Regions from separate parts of the Burkholderia sp. APQ4-4ca genome, predicted to be linked through region 1. Evidence: riboswitches for the same ligand, from Rfam matches in the RefSeq annotation. Region 1 holds a riboswitch; the other holds the start of a gene.
What was found. Region 1 has a riboswitch for thiamine pyrophosphate ahead of thiC (phosphomethylpyrimidine synthase ThiC). Riboswitches for the same ligand answer to the same signal wherever they lie in the genome.

Region 1 (7,532 bases):
GCATGTCGATGCTTTCGTAGTAATCGTCCGCGCACTTGAAGCCGACGTATTTCGCCTGTGTGTCGGCGCCGGCGCGCGCGAGGAATGCGCCGAACGGCGTGCCGCCCCAGCGGCCGATCGCACTCCACCCTTCCACGCAGATATGCCGCGTGATCTGTTCCGCGTGCGGCAGCGCGCGAAGCTCGTCGAGCGTCCACACGCGCTTGCCCGTGACACGGCCGGACAGCACGAGGCGGTAGGTCGACTCGTCGACGTGCCGCACTTCGTCGATCCCGTAGTACGCGTTGAACGGAAACGGCCGCGTGATGTCGGCTTCGGTGTAGGTCGGCGCGAGCTGGTTCGGGTTGAACAGCCACGCCTGCACGCGATCGTTCATGCGCGACACTTTCTCGAGGAACGTGTTGACCGACGCGTCGTCCTGCAGCGTGCAGCCGGTCAGCATCGCCAAGCCGCCGAGCGTCAGCACGCGCCGGTTGAACAGCCGTCGCGACGGCATCTCGAGTTCGCGGCGCACGTCGAGCTCGAGCGACTTCCGGTCCAGCGTCCAGCGCGGCTCGCCGCGGTTTTTTTCGGATTCCGACATGATGATTTCCTTCGCCCGCGAAGCGGGTCAGCGGCCACGCAGCATCGCGAGCAGCGAGCGCGGCACCAGCAACGCCATCGCGACGTGGACGGCAACGAATGCGACCAGCAGCGCCATCGCCCAGAAGTGCACGATGCGGGCGTTGTCGTAGCCGCCGAACAGTTCACGCAGCAGCGGGAATTGCACCGATTTCCAGATCGTGAGCCCGGACAGCACCAATAAGACGAGATCGACGATCGCGGTCAGGTATGCGGCACGCTGCACCGCGTTGTAGACGCTCAGGTCGTCGTGCGACAGCCGGCCGCCGAGCGCGGCGCGCACGTCGCGCCACACCGACGCGGGCGTCACGGGCAGCAGCTTGCGCGCGAAGCGCCCCGTCGCGATCGACATCGCGAGATAGAACAGGCCGTTGCCGACCAGCAGCCACATCGCCGCGAAATGCCATTGCAGCGCGCCGCCGAGCCAGCCGCCGAGCGTGATGCCGTGCGCGAACGTGAACGACGGATAGATCGGCGACGCGTCGTAGATGCGCCAGCCGGACAACGCCATCAGGATCGCCGCGAGCGCGTTGAACCAGTGGCTCGCGCGCACCCACCGCGGATGGATCGTCGGCGCGGGCGGCGGCGCGCTCGTGCGGTCGGTGACAGGAACCGTTTGCATGATGATGACTCCGGGGATGATGCGACGGGATGCGACGCGCGCCGACGAGCGGCCGGCCGCGCCCCGTCCGCATTCGTCAGTTCGACGGGCTCATGGCGTCCTTTTTCATCGCGTCGCCCTTCTTCATCGCGTCGTGGCCCATCGCATCCTTCTTCATCGCATGCTTCTTCATGCCGTCCTTCTTCATCGCGCCGTCCTTGGCCATCGCATCGTCCTTGGCCATCGCGTCGTGGCCCATCGCGTCCTTCGACATCGACATGCCGTCCTTCGACATCGCATCGTTCTGCGCATGGGCGCCCGTCGCGATCGTGGCAAGTGCGGCGACACAGGCGGCGAGGAATACGTTTTTCATGACATCTCTCCACTACATGGGTTTAGGAGCCGAATAGACGGAGCACGCCGCCGGAAATGACAGCGATGCCAAAAAAAATTCTAGGCGCTGAAAATGAAGACGCGAATGCCGCACCGCCTGGCGCGATCCGGCCCGGCCGGGACGCCGTTCGGCAGTCGGGATTGCTGCGGCGCACCCTGCCCCGTCCGCCGGCCGCGAACGGCCCGCCGCCCGCCGGCATCGGCTTCGCACCCGGTTGAAACCACCGCCAAGCCGGTGTATCGTGTGCCCTTGCTAACGCGGGGGTCCTGCAATGCGTTCGGTCAAACAACCGGCATTGCGGGTGAGAAATACCCTTTGAACCTGATCTGGATAATGCCAGCGCAGGGAAGCGTACGGATTTCGCCGCCATCCTTCTGACGAAATCCGCCGCCTCACCAAGCCTCGTCTCCTGCTTAGCTCGAGCCCCACATTCGTCAAGGGCTCCGGGCAAGCGCCGAAGCGCCTGTCCGGCGCCCGCACAGGAGATTGCATGAACGCCAACCCGAAGTTTCTGTCTGCCGACGCCCACGTCGACGCCGCCGCCGTCGCGCCGCTGCCCAATTCGCGAAAGGTCTATGTAACCGGCTCGCAGCCCGACATCCGCGTGCCGATGCGTGAAATCACGCAGGCCGACACCCCGACCGGCTTCGGCGGCGAGAAGAATCCGCCGATCTACGTGTACGACACGTCGGGCCCCTATACCGATCCGGACGCGAAGATCGACATCCGCGCGGGCCTGCCCGCGCTGCGCCAGCGCTGGATCGAAGCGCGCGGCGACACCGAAGTGCTCCCCGGCCTGTCGAGCCGGTACGGCCTCGAGCGCGCGGCCGACCCGGCCACGGCCGAGCTGCGTTTCCCCGGCCTGCACCGCAATCCGCGCCGCGCGCAGGCCGGCAAGAACGTCACGCAGATGCACTACGCGCGTCAGGGCATCATCACGCCGGAAATGGAATACATCGCGATTCGCGAGAACCAGCGCCGCGCCGAGTACATCGAGAGCCTGAAGTCGAGCGGCCCGAACGGCGCGAAGCTCGCCGCGATGATGGGCCGCCAGCACCCGGGCCAGGCGTTCGGCGCCGCGGCCTTCGGCGCGAATGCGCTGGCGGAGATCACGCCGGAATTCGTGCGCGACGAAGTCGCCCGCGGCCGCGCGATCATCCCCGCCAACATCAATCACCCGGAATCCGAGCCGATGATCATCGGCCGCAACTTCCTCGTGAAGATCAACGCGAACATCGGCAACTCGGCCGTCACGTCGTCGATCGGCGAGGAAGTCGACAAGATGACGTGGGCGATCCGCTGGGGCGGCGACACGGTGATGGACCTGTCGACCGGCAAGCACATCCATGAAACCCGCGAGTGGATCATCCGCAACAGCCCGGTGCCGATCGGCACGGTGCCGATCTACCAGGCGCTCGAAAAGGTCAACGGCAAGGCCGAGGACCTGACCTGGGAAATCTTCCGCGACACGCTGATCGAGCAGGCCGAGCAAGGCGTCGATTACTTCACGATCCACGCGGGCGTGCGCCTGCAGTACGTGCCGCTCACCGCGAACCGGATGACGGGCATCGTGTCGCGCGGCGGCTCGATCATGGCGAAGTGGTGCCTCGCGCATCACAAGGAAAGCTTCCTGTACGAACACTTCGAAGAGATCTGCGAGATCATGAAGGCGTACGACGTGAGCTTCTCGCTCGGCGACGGCCTGCGTCCCGGCTCGATCTACGACGCGAACGACGAAGCGCAGCTCGGCGAACTGAAGACGCTCGGCGAACTCACGCAGATCGCATGGAAGCACGACGTCCAGGTGATGATCGAAGGCCCCGGCCACGTGCCGATGCAGTTGATCAAGGAGAACATGGATCTCCAGCTCGACTGGTGCAAGGAAGCGCCGTTCTACACGCTCGGGCCGCTGACCACCGACATCGCACCGGGCTACGACCACATCACGTCGGGCATCGGCGCCGCGATGATCGGCTGGTTCGGCACCGCGATGCTGTGCTACGTGACGCCGAAGGAACACCTCGGCTTGCCGAACAAGGACGACGTGAAGGAAGGGATCATCACGTACAAGCTCGCCGCGCACGCCGCCGACCTCGCCAAGGGTCACCCGGGCGCACAGGTGCGCGACAACGCGCTGTCGAAGGCGCGCTTCGAGTTCCGCTGGGAGGATCAGTTCAACATCGGCCTCGATCCGGACAAGGCGCGCGAATTCCACGACGAGACGCTGCCGAAGGATTCGGCGAAGGTCGCGCACTTCTGCTCGATGTGCGGCCCGCATTTCTGCTCGATGAAGATCACGCAAGACGTGCGCGAGTTCGCCGCGCAGCAGGGCGTGTCGGAAACCGAGGCGCTGAAGAAAGGGATGGAGGTCAAGGCGGTCGAGTTCGTGAAGACCGGCGCCGAGATCTACCACCGTCAGTAAGCACACGCAGCGGGCCGCGCCGGCTCGCCTCGCGATGCACGCAGCTCGCTTTCGAGCGGGCTTTTTTGCGCATGCCGCGTGCCTGCCGGCGCATGCGAAACAATTGATTACGAAACCGCGCGAGCCTTAACAAGTCCTTACAGCAGCAGCGCGGGGCCGCGCGTAGATTGATTGCATGCGTGGCCGCCAGCCGGTCGCGCGCCTTCCGTTCACTACCACAAGGACAACGATCATGAACTCGATTCGGCGTTTTGGGGTATGCGCTCTCCTCGTCGCGACAGTGGCCAGCCTGTCGGCTTGCGATTCGATGTCGCGACGCCAGCGCGATACGGCAATCGGTGCGGGTGTCGGCGGCGTCGCCGGCGCGGCGATCGGCGGCAATGCGCTGTCGACGCTGGGCGGCGCGGCGGCCGGCGGCATCATCGGTAACCAGGTCGGCAAGTAAGCCAGCCGACATCGGCCGGTTGGGCGTCGTCGCCCAACTGCGGACCGAACGGTCCAACGGCGTTTCCGCGGTGCGGAAGCGCCGTTTTCGTCTGTGGTGCCGCAACCGGCGCGGCCGCTGCGCCCGGAGCGCCCGGAAATGATCGGTTACCGTTTTTCATACCGTGTCATCGGGACTCGGCCTAAGCTTGAAGCATCTGCCGATAGCCGGCTCCGCCGGAGACACATCATGAACAGGACCTTCGTCGCCGCGGCGCTTGCCTGCACGACCCTTGCCGGCTGCTACTACCCGTACGGCTACTACGCGGCTGCGCCGGTGCCGGTACAGCCCGCGCCCGTGTATGTCGATCCCGCTCCCACCTATTACTATCCGGCGCCTGCGTATGCGCCGGCATGGGGCGGTTATTGGGGCCCGGCGGTGTCGCTCAATTTCGGCTTCGGCGGACGCGGCGGCTGGCGTCATCACTGATCCGACCGGCCGCGCCGCACGCGCTCGTCCGGCCGCCGCCCGGCGGCAAACGGCCGGAATCGCCGTTTCTTGTCGTTTCATCCGATCATGAAACGACGGGGTGGTAACGCGGTGTAAGATTCCTCGCATCCCGTCCCCACCCTCGCCGATCGATGTCACCCAAAAACGCTTTCCTGCTGACCGTACTCGCTGCCCTGTGGGGCGCATCCTTCCTGTTCATCCGCGTCGGCGTGGTCGATTTCGGCGTCGCCCCGCTGATGGCGCTGCGCGTGGGCATCGGCGCGCTGTTTCTCGCGGGCTTCGCGCTGACGCGCTTCAAACCCGCCGATCTCGGCGCCCGGCTGCGCCGTCACGCGTGGCCGCTGTTCGTCGTCGGCGCGCTGAATTCGGGCATCCCGTTCTGCCTGTTCGCGTTCGCCGAGCTGACGCTGTCGGCCGGCGTGACGTCGGTGATCAACGCGACGACGCCGCTGTGGGGCGCGCTCGTCGCTTACCTGTGGCTGAAGGACAAGCTGTCGCTGCCGCGCGCGTTCGGCCTCGTCATCGGGTTTGCCGGCGTGCTCACGCTCGTGTGGAACCAGGTCGCGAACGCGCACGGCGACACGGGCGCCAGCGCGACCGCGCTCGCCGCGGCGGCCGCCCTCGGCGCGACGCTGCTGTACGGCATCGCGGCCAACTATACGAAGCGCAAGCTCAGCGGCGTCGATCCGCTCGTCAACGCAGCCGGCAGCATGATCGGCTCGACCGTGCTGCTGCTGCCGTTCGCGATCGCGACGTGGCCGGCCGCGCCGGTCGGCGTGCACGCATGGGGCGCGGTGCTCGCGCTCGGCGTCGCATGCACCGGCATCGCGTATTTCATCTTCTTCTATCTGATCGCGCACGTCGGGCCCGCCCGCGCGATTACCGTGACGTTCGTGATCCCCGTGTTCGGGCTGCTGTGGGGCGCGCTGTTCCTCGGCGAACACGTGTCGGCCGTGATGATCGAAGGCTGCGCGATCGTGCTCGTCGGCACCGCGCTCGCAACCGGCGTGATCAAGCGGATTCCCGGCGTCCGACCGCGCGGCGGCGAGGCGGCCTGACGATCGGCGCGCCGGGCGCGCACGAACCGCCGCCCGTCGCGCGGCAGATCGCGGCGCGGCGCGGCGCAGCGCGGCGCAGCGCGGCGCGAGGGTATTCGTTTCATTCGTCCGACGGCGGCCGCCGGCCGCCGGAATTTCCCGTATCGGCCCGCGCATCGGGCGGCAGCAACGCACGGTCATGACGCCGCGCTGATGCGGAATGGTTATCTGTCGCCGTCACGCACTTCGTTTCGCGACGGTCATGCACCGTATGCATGCACGCGGCGCCCGTCGCCCTGCCGCCGCGGACGGGCCGGAATCGCTGTGTACCGTTTGCGTCTGGAGTTACCCTGATACGCGCGCCGAGGCAATCCCGTTACACTCGGAAAACTTATCCGCAGAAGGCGTCTCGATGCCCCACGTTCTTTCGCGCCCGCCTGCGCATGCGGCTGCATCGGCGTGGCGGGGCGTCGGCGCCCCGCCGCCCGCTGCCGGGCACCGTTGACATGAAGCCCGCTCGCAACCTGTCGCTCGACGCCCTGCTCGAACGCCTCACGCCGACACCCCACGGCTGGCTCGCCACCTATCGCACCACGACATTGCGCAGCGTGTTCCAGCCCGTGCTGTCGATCACGCACAAGCGCGTCGTCGGCTACGAGGCGCTGCTGCGCGTCGTCGACGGAAACGGTGCGCTGGCGTCGCCCACCGCCCTGTTCGACAAGACGCGCGGCGACGCCGACGCGCTGCTGCTCGACCGGCTCGCGCGCTGCCTGCACACCGCCAATTTCGTCACGCAAGGCATCGGCGACGGCTGGCTGTTCCTGAACGTGACGCCGCGCGTGCTCGACACCGGCCTCGTGCAGCGCGAGTTCGTCGAGTCGCTGTGCCGGCATTTCGCACTGCCGCCGAACCGCATCGTGCTGGAAGTGGTCGAGCAGCCGGCGCGCGACGAAGCCGCGCTCGCCCGCACGATCGACATGATCCAGCATCGCGATTTCCTGATCGCGATCGACGATTTCGGCACCGGCTTCTCGAACTTCGACCGCGTGTGGCGGGCACGTCCCGACATCGTGAAGCTCGACCGCTCGCTCGTCGAGCGTTCGACCGGCTCGGCCGACGATCGCCGCATCATGCATCACCTCGTGTCGATGCTGCACCAGGCCGGCGCGATGGTGCTGGCCGAAGGCGTCGAAAGCGACGACGCGCTGCAGGCGCTGATGGAAGCCGACATCGATTTCGTGCAGGGTTTCCAGTTCGGCCAGCCCGACGCATCGATCGCGCACGCGAGCGCGGCGGCGCCCGCGATGCTCGACGCCGCGTGGCGGCGCTTCATCGCCCGCCGACACACACCGGTGGCCGCCGAGCAGCCGGGCTTCGACGCGATCGAACGGCTCGTGCTCGGCGGCGCGGCCGCGTTTTCGGCGAGCGGCAACCTGCAGGACGCCGCGCAACGCGTGTTCACGGTGCCGGCCGCGCGTCGCGTGTTCGTCACGGACGAGACCGGCGAACAGTTCCTGCCGTCG
Region 2 (7,532 bases), on a different contig from region 1:
CACCGGATACAGCGGCACGTCGATGCCGTGCGGTCGGAGCAGGCCGGCGCTGTCGACGCCGAGCGCGACGACGATCGCGTCGGCGGCGAGCCGCGCATCGCGTTGAACGGCCGCGCCTGCGTCGAGCGAGTCGACCCGCACGCCGCGCACCTTGCCGTCCGCGACATCGAGCGCCCGAATCGCGGTGCGGAACCGGAACGTCACGCCGTTCGCTTCGCACAGCGCTCGCAACTCGCGCGTGAAGCGCGCGCAGTCGCCGGCTTCGTCGTCGGGCAGGTAGATGCCGCCGACGGGGGCCTGCCTGGCCCAGCGCAGGCCCGGCTCGATCGCGGTGCAGCTGGCCGCGTCCAGTTCGCGAAACGCGATGCCGGCGTCGCGCAGTACCTTCAGCGCGGGCTGCGCCATCTCGACGTCGAACGCGCCGCGCAGCAGTTGCAGGTAGCCGCGGCTCGCGCCGTAGTCGAAGGGATAACGCTCGCGAAACGCATGCAGGCACGCGCGGCTGTAATACGCGATGCGCTGCATCCGCTGCTTGTTCACGCGGAACCGCTCGAATTCGCATTCGCGCAGCCAGCGCGCGATCCAGCGCCACTGCGCGGCATCGAGCGTCGGCCGGAAGATCAGCGGCGACGCGGGCTTGAACAGGTACTTGAGGATCTTGCCGGGCATCCCGGGCGCGGCCCACGGCGTCACGTAGCCGGGCGCGATCACGCCCGCGTTGCCGAGGCTCGTCGCTTGCGCGACGTCGGCCTCGCGTTCGATCACGGTGACGTCGCAGCCTGCTTCGCGCAGGTGCCAGGCGGTGGTGACGCCGATCACGCCGGCGCCGAGAACGATCACGTGCATGCGGAGTCCGGAACGAGGCGGTGGCTCACGACGCGACGGCCGGATCGTCGGCGAGCGACTTGCCGCGCGTTTCCGGCAGCACGAGCGCCGCGACGATCACGAGCAGGTAGCCGCCGCCCGCGACGAGGCCGATCGCCTTCACGAGCGACATCGATTGCGACAGCGCGCCGACGAGAATCGGGAAGAACGAGCCGAGCCCGCGGCCGAGGTTGTAGCAGAAGCCCTGGCCCGAGCCGCGGATCGCACCCGGATACAACTCCGACAGATACGCGCCGACGCCCGCGAAGATTCCTTGCACGACGATGCCGAGCGGAAAGCCGAGCAGCAGCATCGCGGTATCGGTGATCGGCAGCATCGTGTACGCCATGCCGAGCGAGAACGAGCCGATCGCGAACAGGACGAACGACGCGCGGCGGCCGAGCCGGTCGGACAGGATCGCGCCGACCACGTAGCCGACGAACGAGCCGACGATCAGCACGACCAGATAACCGCTCGTGTTGAACACCGACAGGTGGCGCACGGTTTTGAGATAGGTGGGCAGCCACGTCGTGATCGCGTAGTAGCCGCCGAGCATGCCGGTGCACAGCGCGCTGCCGAACAGCGTCGCGCGCAGGTGCGGCGGCGAGAAGATTTCGAGGAAGTGGCCCGACACGCGGCCTTCGTCGCGTGCGCGGCGCGTGGCCGTGTAGATGTCGGGATCGCTGACGTTGCGGCGGATGTAGAGAATCCACAGCGCGGGCACGATGCCGATCCAGAAGCATGCGCGCCACGCGGCCTGCTCGGGCAGCAGCGCGAAAAACGCCCAGTAGAGGATCGCGGCGGCGCCCCAGCCGAACGACCAACTGCTCTGCACGGTGCCGACGGCCTTCGCGCGATGCTCGGGCGAGCGGATCGTCTCGGCCATCATGATCGTCACGACCGACCATTCGCCGCCGAAGCCGAAACCCTGCAGCGTGCGCGTCGCCAGGAGCTGCCAGAACGAATGCGTGAAGCCGGACAGGCACGTGAACAGCGCGAACGTCGCGATCGTCCACTGCAGCACGCGCACGCGGCCGTAGCGGTCGGCGAGGATGCCGGCGACCCAGCCGCCGATCGCCGACGAGATCAGCGAACTGGTCGCGATCATCCCGGCCTCGCTCTTCGTCATGCCCCAGGTGGCGATCAGCGTCGGAATCAGGAACGAATAGATCATGAAGTCGAACGCATCGACCGCATAGCCGCCGAAGCCGGCGTACAGCGTCCGGCGCTCGCGCGTCGACAATTCGTTGAACCACTGGAATGCCTGCATGCTTGCCGCCCCCTCTCGTCTTGTCTCGTGCCGCGCTGCCGCGTCGCGGTTATTTTACGGGCGCGATCCGGCGCGCCAAAAAGGCGGAGGCAGGGTCGTGCGGGAAAGCAGGCAGGCGGAAAGACGCGTCAGAGCGTCAGGCCGCCGTCGACGTGGATGACCTGGCCGGTGATCTGCCGCGCCGCGTCCGACAGCAGGAACGCAATCAGCGCGGCGACGTCGTCGGGTTCGGCGATCCGGCCGAGCGGCGTCGCCTGTTCGGCTTGCGCCCACGCGGCGGCATTGCCGGCGCTCGGCCCGTGGTCCTTGCGCGTGAAGCCCGGCGCGACCGCGTTGACGGTGATGCCGTGCGCGGCGAATTCGGCGGCCGCGCTACGCACGAGCGACTCGAGCGCGGCTTTCGCGGCGGCGGTCGCCGCGAACGGCGCATCGGCGCGATAACGGTGCGCGACGAACGAGCTGACCGCGACGATCCGCGGTGCGGCCGATGCTTCGAGCAGCGGCCGCGCGCGGCCCGCGAGTGCGGAGAACGCACCGGGCATCGCCGCGAACGCGGATGCGAGCGCATCCGCGCAGAGGTCGGAAAAGGATTGCCGCGCGGCGAAGCCGGCGTTCGCGACGAGCTGGTCGAGCCCGCCGAAGCGGGCGGCGGCGGCATCGACGATCTCGGTGGCAATACCCGGTTCGCCGAGATCGCCGGTCAGCGTCAGGCATTCCGCGCCGGCAGCCGTGCACGCTTGTGCGACGTCGGCGAGCCGCGCGCGTGCCGCGTCGTCCGCGCCGCGCGCATGCAGCGCCAGCGCGACGCCGGGCGCCGCGAGCCGCCGCGCGAGCGCCGCGCCGATCCCCGAACCGGCGCCGGTGATCAGCGCGATCCGCGCGACGTGCGCGGCGCGTGGGTTCACGCGGCGACCTTGTCGTCGTCGTTCACGCGCTCGACGTTGATCGTGCCGACGTGGAACGCGGCCAGCGACTCGCGGTGCGCGATGCTGACGATCGCGGCCTTCGGCAGCCGTTCGGCGAACAGGTGATAGAGGCGCCCTTCGTTGTCGGCGTCGAGCGCGCTGGTCGCTTCGTCGAGGAACAGGAAGTCCGGCTTGTGCAGCAGCACGCGCGCGCCGGCCAGACGCTGCTGCTCGCCGGGCGACAGCACGCGGGTCCAGTGGCCGGTCTCGTCGAGACGCCCGACGTAATCCTCGAGGCGGCACGCGCGCAGCGCGTCGCGGCACGCTTCGTCGCTGAACGCGTCGGGCGTCGCCGGATAGGTGAGCGCGGCCTTCAGCGTGCCGATCGGCAAATAGCTGGTTTGCGGCACGAACATCATGCGTGCACCGACCGGCGCGTCGATCGCGCCGTCGCCGAACGGCCACAGGCCCGCGAGCGCGCGCATGAACGTGCTCTTGCCGGAACCCGACTTGCCGATCACGAGCCAGCGCGAACCGGGCTCGATCGTGACGTCGCCGATGTTCGCGAGCGCGTTGCCGTTCGGCAGCGCGAGCTTGAGCGACGACGTGGACAGTTTCGCGGCGTCGACGTAGTGCAGGTTGATGCCGCCGTGCTCGGTCGCGGGCGACAGGCTTTCCTTCAGGTGCGACGTGCCCATCACGCGCTTGAATTCGCGCAGACGGTTGACGGTGGCGCGCCATTCGACGAGGGTCGAGTAGCTGTTGATGAACCACGAGAACGAATCGCTGACGGTGCCGAACGCGGACGAGATCTGCATCAGCACGCCGAACGAGAACGCGCCGGCAAAGTAGCGCGGCGCGGCCACGACGAGCGGGAAGATGATCGCGATCTGCCCGTAGAAGCTCAGCACGAACGTGAGCCGCTTCGTGTACTTCATCACGCGCCACCAGTTGTCGCGGATGCGCATGAAGAGAGTCTGCGCGTTGCCGGCCTCGGTTTTCTCGCCGTCGTAGAACGCGATCTGCTCGGCGTTCTCGCGCACGCGGATCAGCCCGAAGCGGAAATCGGCCTCGACGCGCTGCTGCTGGTAGTTGATCGACACGAGCGGATGGCCGACCTTCTGGATGATCAGCGAGCCGACCACCGCGTACAGCGCGGCGGCCCACACCATGTAGCCGGGAATCGCGATCGGCGTCGCGCCGAGCGTGAACGTCAGCGCGCCGGCGAGCGACCACAGGATCGTGATGAACGACACGAGCGTGACGACCGTCGACAGCAGGTCGAGCGACAGCGCGAGCGTCGTGGTCGCGAACGACTGGAGGTCGTCGGTGATCCGCTGGTCGGGGTTGTCCGCGAGGCGGTCACGTTCGATCCGGTAGAACGCGCGATCGCCGAGCCACTGGCCGAGGAAGCGGTCGGTGAGCCACTGGCGCCAGCGGAAGCCGAGCATCTGCCGCAGGTAGCGGCCGTACACGGCGAGGATGATGAACGCGAAGGCGAGCGCGGAGAACTGCATCAGCAGGTTCGGGAAGTCGTGGACGTCCTTCGACTGCAGCGCGTTGTAGAACTGCGCGTTCCATTTGTTGAGCCGGACGTTGATCCAGACCACGCAGAGGTTGATCGCGATGATCGTGACCAGCAACCCCCACGCGATTTTCCATTCGGACGATACCCAGTAGGGCTTGATGAGGCTCCATGCGGATACCGGGCGCTCGTCCTGCGGCGCGTCGGAGGCGGAGCGGACGGGATCGATCGATTGGGTCATGTGCTTCCTGATGATGAGCCGGCGCGCGGGCCGGGCGAAACCGGGCGCGCGCCGCGATACGGCATGCCGGGGCGCGGCGCCGATTGACGGCGGGCGTCCGGATGGTCGCCCGTGCGTCTTAAACGGCACTTAAAAACCGGCGGTGACGCGGCAACCGGCCGCTCGCGCGGCCGGCCTGCGGGCATTGTGCCAGAGCGGTGCGGCAGCCCGGCGAATTTGCCGCAAGGGGGACAGTTTGCGGCGCTTTCCGCTTTTATGGTCTAATGGCCGACGACGAAACAGGGGTGCTTCGTGGCGCGGCCGGCGGATGTTCCGGGCAGCGCGGCGAGGCTGAGAAAGACCCTTCGCACCCGATCCGGGTAATACCGGCGAGGGAAGTTTCTGATCCCGCCGGGCCGCGCTGGCCGCCATCCCACATGGTCAGCGCCCGAGTCCCGCCCGGCCGGCCTTTGCTGCCGGTTTCGTCCTTTTGGGTACGCGCATTGCGCGTTACGGAAGGAATGATGGCCGCACAATCTTCAGTCTTTTGCAGGGCTCCCGCCCCGATGCCGCGCGCGTTCGCATGCGGCGGCGGGCGCATGTCCGCGTCGGCGTTCGTCGCGTGTGACCGCGCGGAGGGTGTGCGATGAACATCCGCGATGCACGACCCGATTTCGCGGTGCTCGGCGGCGGTCTCGTCGGCCGCCTGATCGCGTGGCGCCTCGCGGGCGACGGGCATCGCGTCGCGCTCTACGAGCGCGGCGGCCCGGACGGCGAGCAGTCGGCCGCGTGGATCGCGGCGGCGATGCTCGCGCCGCTCGCGGAAGCGGCGAGCGCGGAACTGCTGATCACCGAGCTCGGCGTCGCGTCGCTCGCGCGCTGGCCGCAGTGGCTCGCGGAATTGCCCGAACCCGTTTTTTTCCAGCAGCACGGCACGCTCGTCGTCTGGCATCACGCGGACCGCGCGGAGGCGCCGCTGTTCGAGCGGCGCGTGCGCGCGAATGCGCCGGCCGAGCTGTTCGACGGCGGCTTCGTGACGCTCGCCGGCGCGCAGGTCGATGCGGCCGAACCCGCGCTCGCGGGCCGCTTCGCGCGCGGGCTGATGCTGCCGCGCGAAGGGCAGCTCGACAATCGCCAGGCGCTGCGCGCGCTCGCGGCGGGCCTCGCCGAACGCGGTGTCGCGCTGCACTGGCACGCGCCGGTCGACGACGCGAACCTGCCCGCCGCGCATTTCACGATCGATTGCCGCGGGCTCGGCGCGAAACCCGCGCTGCCCGCGCTGCGCGGCATCCGCGGCGAAGTCGCGCGCGTGCACGCGCCCGGCATCGGGCTGACCCGGCCCGTGCGGCTGCTGCATCCGCGCTACCCGCTGTACGTCGCGCCGAAGCAGGACGATCTCTACGTGATCGGCGCGACCGAGGTGGAGGGCGAGGACATGTCGCCCGTCAGCGTGCGCTCCGCGCTCGAACTGCTGAGCGCGGCGTTCTCCGTGCATCCGGCGTTCGGCGAGGCGCGCATCCTCGAACTCAACGCGCAGTGCCGGCCGACGCTGCCCGATCATCGCCCGGCGGTGATCTGGGACGGCGCATCGACGCTCGCCGTCAACGGTTTGTACCGGCACGGCTTCATGATCGCGCCGGAAGTCGCGCACGCGGCCGTCGCGTTCGCGCAAGCCGCGCTCGGCGGCAAGCTCGGCGACGCCGACGCGTTCGCCGCGTGGCGCGACGCCGCCCGCTGGCCGACGCTGCTTCATCACCGCGACGACGCGCGCCAGCCGGCCTGACGCGCGCCGCCGACCGAATCCGACCCAGCCTCATGGATATCCAGATCAATCAACAGACCCTGACGTTGCCCGACGGCGCGACCGTGGCCGATGCGCTGGCCGCGTACGGCGCGCGCCCGCCGTACGCGGTGGCGCTGAACGGCAACTTCGTCGCGCGCACGCAGCATGCGGCGCGCGCGCTCGCGGCGGGCGACAAGCTCGACGTCGTGCACCCCGTCGCGGGCGGCTGAGCGCCGCCGGTTCGTCCCCGCTCTTCCAGGAAAACGACATGACGTCCCACCCCTCCGCCGACGCGCTGACGCTGTACGGCGTAACCTTCGCAAGCCGCGTGCTGCTCGGCACGTCGCGCTATCCGTCGCTGCAGTCGCTGTCCGATTCGATCGCCGCGTCGCGCCCCGGGATGGTGACGGTCGCGCTGCGCCGCCAGATGACGGGCGGCACGGCCGAAGCCGGCTTCTTCGACCTGCTCAAGCGCCACGCGGTGCCGCTGCTGCCGAACACCGCGGGCTGCCAGACCGTCGCCGAAGCCGTGACCACCGCGCACATGGCGCGCGAAGTATTCGACACCGACTGGATCAAGCTCGAATTGATCGGCGACGACTACACGCTGCAGCCCGATCCGGTCGGGCTGATCGAAGCCGCCGCGCAACTGGTCAAGGATGGCTTCAAGGTGCTGCCGTACTGCACCGAGGATCTCGTGATCGGCCGGCGCCTGCTCGACGTCGGCTGCGAGGCGCTGATGCCGTGGGGCGCCCCGATCGGCACCGGCAAGGGCGTCGTGAACCCGTACGGGTTGCGTGTGCTGCGCGAACGGCTGCCGGACGTGCCGCTGATTGTCGACGCGGGGCTCGGCGTGCCGTCGCACGCGTGCCAGGTGATGGAATGGGGCTTCGACGGCGTGTTGCTGAACACGGCCGTGTCGCAGGCCACGCACCCGGAAATCATGGCGCGCGCGTTCGCGCAGG

Region 2: linked by a shared signal. The riboswitch ahead of AC3IFE_RS17670 (FAD-dependent oxidoreductase) and the one ahead of thiC (phosphomethylpyrimidine synthase ThiC) in region 1 are both predicted to bind thiamine pyrophosphate.

The regions. Positions count from the first base shown of each region.
Region 1 covers NZ_JBYQCG010000232.1:111,004-118,535, reverse strand. Annotated here, with positions in the region: gene AC3IFE_RS28330 (molybdopterin-dependent oxidoreductase) at 1-583, opposite strand, end outside; gene AC3IFE_RS28325 (cytochrome b/b6 domain-containing protein) at 611-1,243, opposite strand; gene AC3IFE_RS28320 (pentapeptide MXKDX repeat protein) at 1,320-1,595, opposite strand; TPP riboswitch at 1,866-1,982, shown strand; gene thiC (phosphomethylpyrimidine synthase ThiC) at 2,107-4,038, shown strand; gene AC3IFE_RS28310 (YMGG-like glycine zipper-containing protein) at 4,271-4,483, shown strand; gene AC3IFE_RS28305 (hypothetical protein) at 4,712-4,951, shown strand; gene AC3IFE_RS28300 (DMT family transporter) at 5,104-6,030, shown strand; gene AC3IFE_RS28295 (sensor domain-containing phosphodiesterase) at 6,516-7,532, shown strand, end outside.
Region 2 covers NZ_JBYQCG010000140.1:27,543-35,074, reverse strand. Annotated here, with positions in the region: gene AC3IFE_RS17690 (D-amino acid dehydrogenase) at 1-846, opposite strand, end outside; gene AC3IFE_RS17685 (MFS transporter) at 872-2,134, opposite strand; gene AC3IFE_RS17680 (SDR family NAD(P)-dependent oxidoreductase) at 2,263-3,039, opposite strand; gene AC3IFE_RS17675 (ABC transporter ATP-binding protein/permease) at 3,036-4,805, opposite strand; TPP riboswitch at 5,076-5,199, shown strand; gene AC3IFE_RS17670 (FAD-dependent oxidoreductase) at 5,431-6,567, shown strand; gene thiS (sulfur carrier protein ThiS) at 6,600-6,797, shown strand; gene AC3IFE_RS17660 (thiazole synthase) at 6,836-7,532, shown strand, end outside.